Regions from separate parts of the Isoptericola sp. MSGPD8_1_ISO-PGPR-S23-394 genome, predicted to be linked through region 4. Evidence: riboswitches for the same ligand, from Rfam matches in the RefSeq annotation. Region 4 holds a riboswitch; each other region holds the start of a gene.
The links. A riboswitch is a leader RNA that binds a small molecule or an ion and turns the genes downstream of it on or off. The one in region 4 is predicted to bind thiamine pyrophosphate.
Positions count from the first base shown of each region.

Region 1: it holds a riboswitch for thiamine pyrophosphate, as region 4 does, so the genes downstream of both, thiO (glycine oxidase ThiO) here and AC3RJ8_RS01665 (thiamine ABC transporter substrate-binding protein) in region 4, are expected to answer to the same signal.
Region 2: it holds a riboswitch for thiamine pyrophosphate, as region 4 does, so the genes downstream of both, thiD (bifunctional hydroxymethylpyrimidine kinase/phosphomethylpyrimidine kinase) here and AC3RJ8_RS01665 (thiamine ABC transporter substrate-binding protein) in region 4, are expected to answer to the same signal.
Region 3: it holds a riboswitch for thiamine pyrophosphate, as region 4 does, so the genes downstream of both, thiC (phosphomethylpyrimidine synthase ThiC) here and AC3RJ8_RS01665 (thiamine ABC transporter substrate-binding protein) in region 4, are expected to answer to the same signal.

Region 1 covers NZ_CM176517.1:2,874,664-2,878,242, forward strand. Annotated here, with positions in the region: gene AC3RJ8_RS13140 (OmpA family protein) at 1-126, opposite strand, end outside; gene AC3RJ8_RS13145 (hypothetical protein) at 123-761, opposite strand; gene thiE (thiamine phosphate synthase) at 840-1,487, opposite strand; TPP riboswitch at 1,530-1,634, shown strand; gene thiO (glycine oxidase ThiO) at 1,626-2,873, shown strand; gene thiS (sulfur carrier protein ThiS) at 2,870-3,127, shown strand; gene AC3RJ8_RS13165 (thiazole synthase) at 3,136-3,579, shown strand, end outside.
Region 2 covers NZ_CM176517.1:1,953,906-1,957,484, reverse strand. Annotated here, with positions in the region: gene AC3RJ8_RS08905 (LuxR C-terminal-related transcriptional regulator) at 1-122, opposite strand, end outside; gene AC3RJ8_RS08900 (alpha/beta hydrolase family protein) at 266-1,162, opposite strand; TPP riboswitch at 1,368-1,463, shown strand; gene thiD (bifunctional hydroxymethylpyrimidine kinase/phosphomethylpyrimidine kinase) at 1,454-2,371, shown strand; gene AC3RJ8_RS08890 (hypothetical protein) at 2,445-3,579, opposite strand, start outside.
Region 3 covers NZ_CM176517.1:3,004,671-3,008,249, forward strand. Annotated here, with positions in the region: gene thiC (phosphomethylpyrimidine synthase ThiC) at 1-1,372, opposite strand, end outside; TPP riboswitch at 1,368-1,473, opposite strand; gene AC3RJ8_RS13825 (Tat pathway signal sequence domain protein) at 1,573-3,033, opposite strand; gene AC3RJ8_RS13830 (MaoC family dehydratase) at 3,154-3,579, opposite strand, start outside.
Region 4 covers NZ_CM176517.1:365,078-368,656, forward strand. Annotated here, with positions in the region: gene AC3RJ8_RS01650 (sulfite exporter TauE/SafE family protein) at 1-405, shown strand, start outside; gene AC3RJ8_RS01655 (PAS and ANTAR domain-containing protein) at 504-1,235, shown strand; gene AC3RJ8_RS01660 (DUF4235 domain-containing protein) at 1,270-1,554, opposite strand; TPP riboswitch at 1,652-1,756, shown strand; gene AC3RJ8_RS01665 (thiamine ABC transporter substrate-binding protein) at 1,812-2,906, shown strand; gene AC3RJ8_RS01670 (ABC transporter permease) at 3,083-3,579, shown strand, end outside.

The DNA of each region.
Region 1 (3,579 bases), 1.4 Mb from region 4:
GGCCACGGCCGCGCCGTGCGGGTGGGGGCTCGGGGACGACGTCGCGTGCGCCGGCCCGGCGAGCGTCGTCGCGGACAGCACCACGACGCCTCCCGCTCCTCGCGCGACGGCCGACCAGGTCCTCATGCCGGATCGCCCGCGGAGGTCACGGTGGCACCGGTGAACACGGGCAGCCCCTGGCCGAGCGCGACGTCGAGCGTCCCGGGCTCGCCGTCCGGCGCCGGCAGCATGGCCCAGCCCTCGTTCGTCGCGTGGTTGACGAACCCGTCGAACGGGTACTTGGGCGAGGCAGTGGCGCTGTACCCGCACTGCTGCTGAGAGATGGCGCCCTCCTGCCACGATCCCCTCGTGCAGAAGGGCCGGTACTGGACCAGCGCGGCGGTGTCCGTGACGGTGGGGATCCAGTCGACACCGAGGTCGCTGTGGCTGGCCGTCTCGTCGTCGGCCGCGCCGTCGTTCTCCCAACGGAGCGCGTACCGCACGGTCGTGACGTCGTCCCGTACCTCGAGCGTCCGCAGCGTGACGGTGATCGTGCCGCCCGCTTCGCCCGGGGTGTCGATCGTCTGCTCGGCCATCACCACGTCGGGCCCCGGCGCCTCGGCGGTGCCGACGGCCGCGTCCGCGCTCCCGGAAGCGCCCGGCGCCGGCTCGTCCGCGGTCGAGGTGGCGTCGGCCGAGGAATCCTCGTCGCCGCTCCCGGTACATCCGGTCAGCAAGAGGGCCGCGGCCAGCGCGGCCACAAGGCGAGGACGGACGTTCATGGGTGACTCCAACAGCGTCGGCGGGTGTAGCGGTGTGATGGTGCCACGTCTCCTGACCGGGAGACAGGTCTCGGGGGGCTATCCGGCGAGCCGCTCGCGCAGCTCGCGCGCCGCCCGCTCCGGGTCCGGCGCCTCGGTGATCGCTCGGACGACGACGACCCGCCGGGCGCCGACGTCGAGCACGTCGTCCAACCGCTCGGCGTCGATCCCCCCGATGGCGAACCACGGCGTCGTCGGGATCGTGGCGGCGACCTCGCGCAGGAGGTCCAGCCCCACGGCGGCGCGGCCCGGCTTGGTGGGCGTCGACCAGATCGGGCCGACGCAGAAGTAGTCGACGTCCGCGTCGGCCTCCGCCGCGGCCGCCTGCGCGGCCGAGTGCGTGGACCGGCCCAGCACGGGTCCCGGGCCGAGCAACGAGCGGACCGCGGGCACCGGCAGGTCGCCCTGCCCCATGTGCACCACCGGCGCTCCGGTGAGCGACGCGACATCTGCCCGGTCGTTCACCGCCCACAGGGCCCCGTGCTCGGCCGCGACGCGGGCGACGAGCGACTGCAGCTCCAGCTCGCGCGCCGCGTCGATCGTCTTGTCCCGCAGCTGGACGACGTCGACGCCGCCGGCGAGCGCCGCGTGCAGGAACCGTTCCAGGTCGCCGCGGTCCTCGCGGGCGTCGGTGCACAGGTACAGGCGGGCGTCGGCGAGCCGGCCACGGACGGTGTCGGATGTCACGCAACGCAGTCTAGGAGCCGCCACCGGCGTGCCCGGGTAGGCTGCGGTGAGCACGGGAGCCCCGGTCGGGGCTGAGAGGGCGCAGCGGCGCCGACCGTCCCACCTGATCTGGATCATGCCAGCGAAGGGAGCACCGAGTTGGACCGACGTCTGCCCGCACCGCCCGCCGGCACGCGCGACCTCGTCGTGGTCGGCGCCGGCATCATCGGCCTCGCCGTGGCGTGGCGCGCCCTCGAGGCGGGCCTCAGCGTGACCGTCCTGGACCCCGACCCCGGCGACGGCTCCACCCGCGCCGCCGCCGGGATGATCGCCCCCGCCACCGAGGCGGAGTTCACCGAGGACACGGCGCTGCACCTGCACCTGACCGGCGCCTCCCGCTGGCTGTCGTTCGCCGCCGACCTGGAGTCCGCGTCCGGCCTCGGGGTCGGGCTGCGGGAGTCCGGCACGCTGACCCTCGCCTACGACGACACCGACGCCGCACTGCTGCGCCGGATCCTGGCGCTGCACACCCGCCACGCCGTCGCCTCGGAGCGGCTGGCGATCTCCGAGGCCCGGCGGCGCGAGCCCTTGCTGGGCCAGCGCCTCACCGAGGCGGCCTGGGTTCCCGGCGACCACGCCGTCGACCCGCGTGCCACCCACACCGCGCTGTGGCGGGCGGTCGACGCCCACCCGCGCGGCACCGTGGCCGCCCGGGCGGTCGTCCGGCTCGAGATGGAGGACGACCGGGTCGTCGGCGCGGTGGACGAGACCCGGCACCTGCACCGCGCCGGCGCGACCGTCGTGGCGGCGGGCTGGGCGTCCGCGTCGCTGCTCACGGACCTTCCCGGTGTCGCGGTCCCCGTCCGCCCGGTCAAGGGGCAGACCCTGCGGCTGCAGGCCGACCCGGAGCTCGCGCCCCGGCACGTGGTCCGCGGCCTCGTCCAGGGCCGCCCCGTGTACGTGGTCTCCCGTGCCCCGGCCACCGAGGGCCCGTGGAAGGGGCACTGTGAGCTCGTCATCGGGGCGACCACCGAGGAGAACCCGGACGACCGCCGTGCCACGGCGGGCGGTGTGTTCGCCCTGCTGCGCGACGCCCGGGTGCTGCTGCCCGCGGTCGACGAGGCGGCCCTCGTCGAGGCGACACCCCGCGCCCGCCCCTCCACCCCCGACAACATGCCGCTCCTCGGCCCGACGCACGTGCCCGGTCTCCACCTCGCCACCGGGCACCACCGCAACGGCATCCTGCTGGCGCCGCTGACCGCCGACGTCGTCGTGGCGGGGCTGACGGGCTCGTGGTTCGACGTCGACGTCCGGAGCGCCGACCCGTCGGCCATGCTCGCGGCCCTGCGCGCGACCGACCCGCGGCGCTTCTCCCCCACCAATCCCCCGACCCAAGGAGCACCGTGACGAGACACGACCAGCGCACCGCCGCCCCGGCGACCGCCCGGGTCAACGGCGCGGAGCACGACCTCGGCCCGACCGGCGCGGTCCCCGTCACCGAGCTGGTGGCAGAGCTCATGCCCGGTCACGTCGCCGACGGCGCGCCCCGCGGCCTCGCCGTCGCGATCGACGACGTCGTCGTCCCCCGCGGTACCTGGGAGTCCACCGTGGTCCGGGCCGGGGACCGCGTCGAGATCGTCACCGCCGTCCAGGGCGGCTGAGGAGGAACATGACACGCACCGACGTGCAGCACCCCCTGGTCATCGCGGGCACCGCCGTGGGTTCGCCCCTGGTGATGGGCACGGGTGGCGCGGCCAACCTGCTCACCCTCGAGGAGGCCCTGGTGGCCTCCGGGACGGGGCTGACCACCGTCGCGATGCGCCGCGTCGCCCCGCGCGCCGGCGGCGAGGCGTCCCGCGACGCGGGGATCTGGGGGCTGCTGGAGCGGCTCGGGATCCGCGCGCTGCCCAACACCGCGGGGTGCTTCTCCGTGCGCGAGGCGCTGCTGACCGCCCGGCTCGCCCGCGAGGCCTGCGGCACGAGCTGGGTCAAGCTCGAGGTCATCGCCGACGACGTCACCCTGCTCCCGGACCCGGTGGGTCTGGTGGAGGCGGCCGAGGAGCTGGTGCGCGACGGGTTCGTCGTGCTGCCCTACACCAACGACGACCCGATC
Region 2 (3,579 bases), 1.6 Mb from region 4:
GCCACCAGGGCGTCGCGGGCGAGGTCGAGGCTGGCACAGGCGTCGGTGGCCGGGCCGTCGGCCTGGAGCTGCTGTCCGCGGGCCAGCTCGACCAGTCCGGGCGGGGGCGCCGTCGTCTCCATGGGCCGAGGCTAGGCGGATGCCGTCCAGGCGCCAGCCGGCGTTGTGCCCGGCCCCGGCCGCCGGCAGCCGATGCTGTGCGGGGGCACACGGGCGGGTGGCCGCACGACGGTGCGACCACCCGCCCGGTCGGGGGGAGCGGAGGTCAGAAGGGGCAGGAGCTCTCGTACACCTCGACGTCCGAGAACCATCCGGTCGAGGGGCCGGGGCACAGGAACTGCGTATACCGGTCGTCGTCGTCGACGAACCGCTTGAGCCAGGAGATCGAGTACTTCGCGATCGTCGTGTTGGAGTAGTTGGGGGCGAAATGGCTCGCCCCGTCGAGCTCCAGGTAGGCCTTCGGCAGGTCGTCGTCCAGCGACTCGTAGAACGGTTCGGCGTGCGTCTCGTGGCGCGCCACCGAGTCGTTCTCGGCGCCGAAGATCAGCGTCGGGGTCGCCACGGACGACCAGTCCTTCTTCAGGTGCCACGGCGTCATCGGGATGGCGGCCTTGATCTCCGGGTTGTCGTCCACCGCGCGCAGCGTGCCGCCGCCCCCCATGGAGTGACCCATGAGTGCCAGGCGGTCCTCGTCGATGCGATCGGCCACCGGGCTGGAGCCGGTGAGGTAGTCGAGCGCCGCCTGGATCTGGTCGGCGCGCGAGTCGGGCTGGTCGTAGATCGAGTTCGTGGCCATCGTGAGCAGCACGAACCCCTGGGAGGCGAGCCGGGGGCCCAGCCACGCGATGGTGCTCTCCGTACCGGTGTAGCCGGGCGAGACCACCACTGCGCCGAAGGCCCCGTCACCGGTGGTGGTGGGGTAGTAGATCGTGCCGCCGCCGAACCCGGAGACCCAGCTCGAGACGTTCCGCTCGGAGACGGTGTAGGCCCCTCGGGTGGCCTCGATGCTCGACTCGGTCGGGTCCGGTCCGCGCTCGTACGGGTTGTCGGCCGCGTGGGCCGCGGCGCCGGAGGCGACCCCGATGCCCACGGCGACGGCGAGGGAGGCCAGGGCTCCCGTGAGACGTCGGCCCGACCGGGCCGTGCTCGGTGCGTGCTGCATGATGCGTCCTCTCTGACGGTTCTGACAGCGCTGACGGTGCCTCGCCGGCCGGTCGTCGTCGGTGACGCCGGACGCGGCGGAGCGGGTGCTGCTCGCCCAGCGTGCTGGTGGCGGCTGCACCGGGCATCGGCAGGATCGCCGGTGCCGGCCCGCCGGGGCGCGGGTGAGACACCGTCTCGGGCCGCCGGCGGCCGCGCTACGGTGGTCCGACGACACGGGGTGCGCCCGCCCGGGAGCTGAGATCACACCCGTCGAACCTGAAGCAGCCAGCACTGACGAAGGGATGTCGCGATGCCGTCGAACCCGCGCACCGTCACCACCGTGACCGCCGTCGCCACCCGAGCGGCCGTCTCCCGCCGGCCTGGCGCACCCGCGTCACGCCGGGCCGTCCCGCGGGTGCTCTCCGTCGCGGGGTCCGACCCGAGCGGCGGAGCGGGCATCCAGGCGGACCTGAAGTCGGTGGCTGCCGCCGGCGGCTACGGCATGGCTGCCGTGACGGCGCTGACCGCACAGAGCACGCAGGGGGTGAGCGCGGTGCACGTGCCGCCGCCGTCGTTCCTCGCGGAGCAGCTCGAGACCCTGTGCGCCGACGTGACGCTCGACGGGGTCAAGATCGGCATGCTGGCCACCGCCGGAGCGGCCCACGTCGTCGACGAGTGGCTCGACCGGCTCGCCGGGCCGTCGCGGCCCCCGGTGGTGGTCGATCCCGTCATGGTCGCCACCTCCGGAGACCGTCTGCTGGACGGCGACGGCGAGGAGGCCCTGCGCCGGGTGCTGGACCACGCGGACGTCGTCACGCCCAACACGGCCGAGCTCGCCGTGCTGCTGTGCGAGCCCGTCGCCACCGACTGGCGGGGGGTGCTGGGCCAGGCGGCGGTGCTGGCCGAGCGGCACGGCGTGCGCGTCGTGGCCAAGGGCGGCCACCTGGACGGGGACCAGGTGCCCGACGCGCTCGTCGCACCCGACGGGCTGGTGGTCGAGGTCCCCGGTACCCGGTTGCGCACGTCCAGCACGCACGGCACGGGCTGCTCGTTGTCGAGCGGCCTGGTGACGCGATACGCGCGCGGCGGCGACTGGGCCGAGGCGTTGCGGGAGACGAAGTCGTGGCTCACCGGTGCGATCGCTGCCGGGGCGGCCCTGGAGGTCGGTCGGGGGAACGGGCCGGTGGACCATCTGTGGGCGGCGCGCCGGGGCCCTGTGCCGGGCTGAGCCGGGCTGACTCGTGTCGGCTCCTGCGGGCCTGAGTCCTGCCGGGTGCGGCCCGGCGGGACCGCGGGATCCGTCAGTCGAACAGGTCGCCGATCTCGTCCAGGATCCCGCCGAGGACCATGCCGCCCAGCACGGCGCCGAAGGCCCCCGAGCTCCCGCGCCCCGCGGCCGTGGGCCGTCGCTCGTCCCACGGCCGCGCCGCACCGCCGCCCGCCCGCGCGAGGTCGCGGCGGGCGAGCTCGGTCGCCTCGGTGGCGAGCGCCGCGGCGCGGCGGGCGCCGTCGACCGACGACTCGGCGTCGGTGGCGGCGCGAGCTGCCGCGAGCTCGCGTGCCGCCTCGGCGAGCCGGGTGCGGGCGTCCGGCCCGACGGGTGCGCGGTAGTCGTCGACGACGGACCGGGCCGCTGCCACCTGGCGGGCGGCATCGTCGAGCGCGGGACCCCGCTGGGCGGTCGCCCGTCGGGCCCGCTCGTCGCGCTCGAGGCGGTCGCGCACGGCGTCGTCCAGGGCGGTGTTGGTCTCCCGGAGCCGTGTCAGGGTGGCGATCGGGTCGCTCGGCCCGTCGGACGGCGGGAGCGACGCCAGGGTGTCCTCGAGGGCGTCCGCGGCGGTGTCGACGGGTCCCCGACGCCGGTCCGCGGGCATCGCACGTGCTTGGGCGAGCTCGGTGCGGGACTCCGCGACCAGCGCGCCGAGCGCGGCCTCGGCGCGCAGGGCCTCGGACTCGAAGTCCTCGACGGCGGCGAGCAGACCCTCGGCGCGGTGGACGGCCTCTTCGGCCGCGCGCGTCCCGGCCACCGCCTGGGCGACCTGCTGCGAGGTGAGGCGGCGCCGCGCAGCCGCCGCGCTGCGAGCGGCGAAGTCCAGCAGCCGGGCGGCCTGCGCCGGGTTGTCCGCCACCGGCGCGAGCGCGTGGTCCGTGTAGTCGGCGCGAAGCCGCTCGACGTCCGCGCGTGCCGGATCGACGGCGCTCCGTACGGCGTCGATGCGCTCCTCGACCCGTGCGACCGCCTCCGGCGTCGCGCGGGCGGAGCGGCGCCGCTCGGCCAGGCCGGCGTGCAGGTCGTCGAGGGCCGTCCCGGCGGCACCGCAGAGTTCCACGATGCGCCCCGACCACTCCTGACGCTCGGCGTCGGTGTCGGGGACGTGGTCGTGCAGGAGCTGGTTGAGGTGGAAGGCCTCGCGCAGGTGCCCGCGCGCCCGCCGC
Region 3 (3,579 bases), 1.3 Mb from region 4:
TGTAGGTCACGACGCCGGTGCGCACGTCGTCGCGGTTCGGCAGCCCCAGGTGCTCCTTGGGCGTGACGTAGCAGAGCATCGCCGTGCCGTACCGGGCGATCTCCGTGGCACCGATGGCGGAGGTGATGTGGTCGTACCCCGGGGCGATGTCCGTCACCAGCGGCCCCAGGGTGTAGAACGGGGCGCCGTCGCACAGCTCCTGCTGACGCTCGACGTTCTCGCGCACCAGGTGCAGCGGCACGTGCCCGGGACCCTCGACCATGACCTGCACGTCGTGCTGCCATGCCCGCTTGGTGAGCTCGGCCAGGGTGTCGAGCTCGGCGAACTGGGCCTCGTCGTTCGCGTCCGCGATCGACCCGGGCCGCAGGCCGTCCCCGAGGGAGAACGCGACGTCGTACCGCGCGAAGATCTCGCACAGCTCGTCGTAGTGGGTGTACAGGAAGTTCTCCTGATGGTGGGCCAGGCACCAGCCGGCCATGATCGACCCGCCGCGCGAGACGATGCCGGTCACCCGGTTCGCGGTGAGCGGCACGTAGCGCAGCAGCACCCCGGCGTGCACCGTCATGTAGTCGACGCCCTGCTCGCACTGCTCGATCACCGTGTCGCGGTAGATCTCCCAGGTGAGGCGCGAGGCGTCCCCGTCGACCTTCTCGAGGGCCTGGTAGATCGGCACCGTCCCGATCGGCACGGGCGCGTTGCGCAGCAGCCACTCGCGCGTGGTGTGGATGTCGTCACCCGTGGACAGGTCCATGACCGTGTCCGCGCCCCACTTCGTGGCCCACTGCAGCTTCTCCACCTCCTCGGCGATCGAGGAGTGGACGGCCGAGTTGCCGATGTTGGCGTTGACCTTCACCGTGAACGCCCGCCCGATGATCATCGGCTCTGACTCGGGGTGGTTGACGTTGTTCGGGATGATCGCGCGGCCCGCCGCGACCTCGGAGCGCACCAGCTCGACGTCGACCCCCTCGCGGATCGCGACGAAGCGCATCTCCGGGGTGATCTCGCCCCGGCGGGCGTAGTGCATTTGCGTGATGGTGCGGCCGTCGAGGCCGCGGCGCGGACGACGACGCTCGCCCCGCCACTCGGCCGAGGCGGCTCCGCGCCGGGCGGCCCCCCGGCCGTCGTCGGCCAGGGACCGCTCGCGGCCCGTGTACTCCTCGGTGTCCTCCCGCGCGGCGATCCACGCCGTGCGCAGGCCCGGGATCCCCTCGGTGGGGTCACCCCCCGGGCCGTCGGTGCGGTAGATCCGCACCGGAGGGTTGGCCGACCCGTCAGGGGCGTCGGCCAGGGTGATCTCGGTGACCGGGACCACGATCCCGGTCTCGGTGTCGCGCTCGAAGGCGAGCGCGCGCGACGGTGCGTCGTGCGACATGTGTACTCCATCTTCCTACGCCGGCATGACCCGGTCAGGTTCAACGGTCCGGGCCGCGTCAGCCCGATCTCAGCCCCTGCGTGAGGCTCCCGTGGGATCACCCGCAACGTAGCACGCACGCCCCCCACCTCGCTGTGGGTATGAAATCTACGGACTCAAGGGATGCGGATCCGTAGATTTCAAACCCACAGCGTCGGGGGTCAGGGACGACGACGGCGGAGCCCGCCGACCTGCAACGGGTTGGCACCGGCGGCGGCCAGGAGGTACCAGGACGTGGCGCCGGTGTGCTGCACCTGGAAGTAGCCGAATCCGAACCCGGTGTCGACGAGGCTCGTGGCGGCCACGACACCGGAGCGCTCCGGCAGCGCGTCCCCTCCCACCGTCTGCCCGCCACCGAGCAGGTCCTGCGTCCGGCGGACCTCGGCCAGCAGCCGTTCGGCCCGGGCGGCGTCACGACGCCCGCGCCCGCGGTCGGCCAGCGCGCAGGCGAGCTGCGCCGTGCCCTCCAGCCAGACGGCGTCCGGGTGCGCCTGGACGCCCTCGTACGAGGCCGTCGTGGTCAGGCTCGCGCTAGAGAACGTCACGCCGGAGATCGCGGTCCCCTCGGGGAGCTGCGAGCTCCCGGCACCCGCGACGTCGCGGGCGGCGAGGTCCGAGGCCGCCCAGTCGACGGCACGGCCGTACCGGTTCGCCCGCAGCGCGAGCCAGCCCCAGGTCGCAGGGTCCAGGGGCAGCGGGTCGGTGTTGATCTCCTCGCCGTCGTTCGTCCCGGTGTAGAAGTAGCCGCCACGCCGGTCCCACATGCGGTCGACGAACTCGCGGGCGTGACGCTCCGCCCGGCGCCAGCGCCGGCCGCCGGCCAGCGCGTCGAGCTGGCGGAAGAACGCCACGCAGTCGACGTTGTGCTCGGTCGAGCCGTTGGGGATCGGGGCGTTGCCGCCGTCGACCCCGAAGGAGAACCCGCCGAGCGTGCGCTCCGACCAGGTGTTGTCGAGGATCCACTCGCCGATCCGCACCGCGGCGTCCCGATAGCGCCGGTCGCCGGTCGCCTCGTAGGTGTGCAGCAGGGCGATGCCAGGCCAGGCCATGTCTCCGACCGCGGTCCCGAGGAACCCGAACTGCCAGCCGATGTTCGCGGTGCCGTCGGGCAGCTCGAGCCCGTAGGCCTGTGCGGAGCCGTCGTAGAACGTGTACGGGCCGGCGTTGTAGCCCTGGCGCAGGCGTCCGTCGTCGTGGGCCGGGTCGTGCTCCTGGGCGAAGACGAGGCCGTCGGCCAGGGTGGTGGCCCGCTCCACGTGCCCCCCGGCGAGCGAGGCGCAGATCATCAGGGCGACGTCGTAGACGAAGGCGGTCGAGAAGAGCCCGAGCTGGTCGGCGTAGGACTGGGCCAGGCGGGGCCCGGTGTCGACCTCGGGGTACGCGTCGGTCATCACGCCGAGGAACTCGTGGGCGCGCCGCACGGATCCGGCGGACCCCCCGGCGTGGCCAGGCCAGGGGCGACCCGCTCCGGTGTGCCCGGCGGCCCACGCCTCGGCGCCGGTGGCGAGCGTGAGGGCCCCGGCGGCGCCCGCGACGAGCACGCCGCGGCGCGAGACGCCTGCCGGGCGGGCGGACGGGTCGGTGGCGATCTCGGCGGCAGGGGTGAGGACGCGTCTGGGCATGAGCATCTCCTTCGATGTCCGCGCCCCCACCGTTGGGGACGCACCTCGAAGGTTACTCGTGTCACTCGCCGCTGTGAAGGGACCACGCGTCGCGGCGCACGCCGCTGAGAGGAGGTCCGCTCAGGAGAGGCGGACGACGGCCTGGGCGCGGCCCAGCACCTTGGCGCCGTCGTGCACGACGGCGAGATCGACGCGGGCGGTACCGGCCTCCGCGTCCAAGGCGCCGACGGTGGCGGTCACCTCGACCACGGTGGCACCTCGTGCGGGCACGGGCACCGGCTTGGTGAAACGTGTGCCGTAGCGGACGATCGCACCCGGGTCGCCGGCCCAGTCCTCGACGACACCGATCACGGAGCCCATCGTGCACATGCCGTGGGCGATGACCCCGGGCAGGCCGACCTCGGTGGCGAAGGCCTCGTCCCAGTGAATGGGGTTGAAGTCGCCGCTGGCACCGGCGTAGCGGACGAGCGTGGCGCGGTCGAGCTCGATCGAACGGGTGGCGACGACGTCACCCACCGACAGCGCTGCCAGCTCCGGTCGCTGCGT
Region 4 (3,579 bases):
CGGAAGGTCATCGGTTCGATCGACACCAGCGAGTTCTTCGTCGCAGTGGCTGCGAGCCTCGGCTTTTTCGTCGGGCTCGGGACGGCGGGGATCGAGACTTCCTGGGCGATCGCCCTGCTGATCGGCGGGCTGATTGCCGCCCCGATCGCGGCCTGGATCGTGCGGTGGGTTCCTCCGCGCGTCCTCGGGTCGGCCGTCGGCGGCCTCATCGTCCTGACGAACACGCGGACGCTCCTCGGGACCGAGTTCGTGTCCCTGGAAGGTGCCGCCGCGGCGGTCGTCTTCGGCGTCGTGGTTGTCGTCTGGGTGGGCGCGGTCGTCCACTCGGTCCGTGCACATCGCCGGGAGGTGGCCGGCGAGGCACCCGCATCCGACGACAAGTCGTCGCTGAAGCCCGTCGGGTGAAGCATCGGCCCTCGGGTGGCAGTTCTCCACCCCGGGAGTACGGTGGGCGGCACACCAGTCCTGACCGGGCGCCGTGCCCGGGAATCCGGAGAGTCGTCATGAGCGGGTCGTCGTCGCACCGCACCAGCCGAGCGACAGGTCTGGCCGCGGCCGCCGAGGCGCTGGCCGCTGGCGTGCAGCTCGTCGTGGGTCGGTACCGGGTCGAGGTCGAGTCCGGGCTGACGTGGTGGTCCGACGAGGTCTACCGGATGCACGGGCGGGAGCCGGGAGAGATCGAGCCCACCGTCGACCTGCTGCGCAGCCGCACCCACCCCGACGACCGCGCACGGCTCTCCCGGACAGCGGTCGTGGCGTTGCGGGCCGGGCGACCGTTCAGCAGCGCGCACCGCATCGTCGACCCGCACGGGAAGGCCCGCACCGTGGTCGTCACGGGGCAGGCGCAGCACGACGACGAGGGCGCGGTCAGCCACGTGGTGGGCTACGTGCTCGACATCAGCCCGGTGACGAGGGAAGCACTGGACCGCGAGTCGCACCGTGCGGTGGGGCGCGCGATGGTCTCGGCCGCTGCGGTCGAGCAGGCCAAGGGCGCCTTCATGGCGGTCCAGGGCATCGCGGAGGACGAGGCGGGCGACCGGCTCGGCGAAACAGCCGCACGGGCCGGCATCCCCGTCCAGGCGGCCGCCTCGCAGATCGTCGCGGCCCTGGCGTTGCACGCGGACCTCGCGCCGGACGACCGCCTCGCCGCGGCCTTGGCCGCCGTGCACACGGTGGACCGTCCCCACGGGCACGAGGCGCAGCTCGCGCGCCGCCGCCAGCGGAGCCGGAGCTGAGGGACGGCGTCCGGCCGTGGCGGCGCCGTCGGGCCTACACGACGGAGACGCTCTTGGCGCGCCGGTCGACCGCCTTGGTCACACCCTGACGGGCGAGCCGGCGGGCCAGCACGGCGACCCCACCGGTGACCGCCGCGAACGTGATCGCCTGGACGATCGGGATGTCGTCCGCGTCGAGGTCGATGGGGGCGTCGTGACCGGTGGCCTTCTCCCAGACGACCTTGATGAGCTTCTGCGCGACCCACCCGGCCGCGAACGTCGCGGCGACCGTCCCGATCTTGACCCCCAGCGAGGGCTCGGACTGCTCGGAATGCTCCACGGATCCTCCAGTACCAGACGGCAGCATCGGACGGTGCCGCGAGCGGCCCGCCCGACGGACGCCACCACCGTAGCGTGCGTGCGGTGTGTAGGCTCGGAGGGAACGACAGGGGAGCGCCAGCGAGCGCTGAGAGTGCGGTTCGCCGCAGACCCTCGAACCTGATCCGGTTAGCACCGGTGGAGGAAGTCGGGCTTCTCGATCCCGTGGTCCGCGAACGGCGGGCACGGCCCCCCTTCAGATCCGTCTGAGGAGGACGTATGACCATCCGTACCCGCCGCACCCTGGCAACCCTCGCCGTCGTCGGGCTGGTGCCCGCCCTGGCCGCCTGCACGGGCGACGACGCCCCGGGAGAGCAGGGGAGCACACCGGTCCCGGCGGACTCGTCCGCCGAGCTGTCCGGCACGGTGACGCTGGTCACGCACGACTCCTTCGCGCTGAGCGAGGGGCTCCTCGAGTCCTTCGAGGCAGACACGGGTCTGGAGGTCGAGCACGTCGCGGCGGGCGACGCCGGGGCGTTGGTCAACCAGCTCGTCCTGACCCAGGGCAGCCCGCTGGGCGACGTCGTCTACGGGGTCGACAACACGTTCGCGTCGCGGGCGGTCGAGGAGGGCGTGTTCGAGCCGTACACGCCCGAGGACCTGGACCCCTCGGTGAGCGCCCAGGTCGAGGAGGGCCTGGAGGGCCTGACCCCGATCGACCGTGGTGACGTGTGCCTCAACGTCGACACCGCGTGGTTCGAGGACGCGGACATCGAGCCGCCGACCGGCCTCGAGGACCTCACCGACCCGGCCTACGCCGACCTGACGGTCGTCACCAACCCGGCGACGTCGTCCCCCGGCTTCGCGTTCCTGCTGGCCACGATCAGCGCGTTCGGCGAGGACGCCTGGCAGGGTTGGTGGGCCGACCTCGCGGACAACGGGCTCCGGGTGACCGACGGTTGGTCGGACGCCTACTACGTCGACTTCTCCGGTGCGGGGGAGGGCGGGGAGCGCCCGATCGTGCTGTCGTACGCGACGTCGCCCGCCTTCACGGTCACCGAGGACGGCAGCGAGTCGACGACGACGGCGCTGCTGGGCACGTGCTTCCGGCAGGTGGAGTACGCGGGCGTCCTGGCGGGGACGGACAACCCGGACGGTGCCCGTGCCCTGGTGGACTTCCTCGCGTCCGGCGAGGTCCAGGCGGACATCCCGGCGAACATGTACATGTACCCGGCCGACGAGACGGTCGAGCTGCCGGCCGAGTGGGAGCAGTTCGCACCGCTGGCCGACGAGCCCTACGACGTCCCGGCCACGGAGATCGCCGAGCACCGCGACGAGTGGATCGAGCAGTGGACGGCCACGGTCATCGGGTGAGCCGGAGGCGACGCGAGGGTGAGGGCCGCAGCGGAGCAAGGCACTCGCCCGGTGCGGAGCCGCAGGCTCAGCCGAGACGGCATCGGGTGAGCCGGAGGCGACGCGAGGGTGAGGGCCGCAGCGGAGCAAGGCGCTCGCCCGGTGCGGAGCCGCAGGCTCGCCCAGGACTCGCTCCGGTGAGTCCGCGGCGCCGGCCCCGGTGGGCGTGGTTGGGCTGGGGCGGGGCGGTCGGCGTCCCGCTGGTGTTCCTCGCCGTCTTCTTCGCGTGGCCCGTGGTCGCGCTGGTCGTCGAGGGCTTCTTCGCCGACGACGGCGCGGGCGGGCGGACGCTCGACCTCTCCGGCTTCGCGGAGGTCCTGAGCGAGCCCCGGACGTGGCGGGTGGTCGGGCAGACGCTGGCGCAGGCGAGCGTCGGGACGCTGCTCAGCGTGCTGCTCGGCCTGCCGGGCGCCTACGTGCTGTACCGGTGCCGGTTTCGTGGTCGTACGTTGCTGCGCGGCCTCGTCACGGTGCCGTTCGTGCTGCCGACCGTCGTCGTCGGCGTCGCGTTCCGCAACCTGTTCACCCCGTCCGGTCCGCTCGGGTGGCTGGGGTGGCAGGAGAGCTTCGCGGGGGTCGTCGTCGCGCTGGTCTTCTTCAACTACTCGGTGGTGGTCCGCACGGTGGGCGGCCT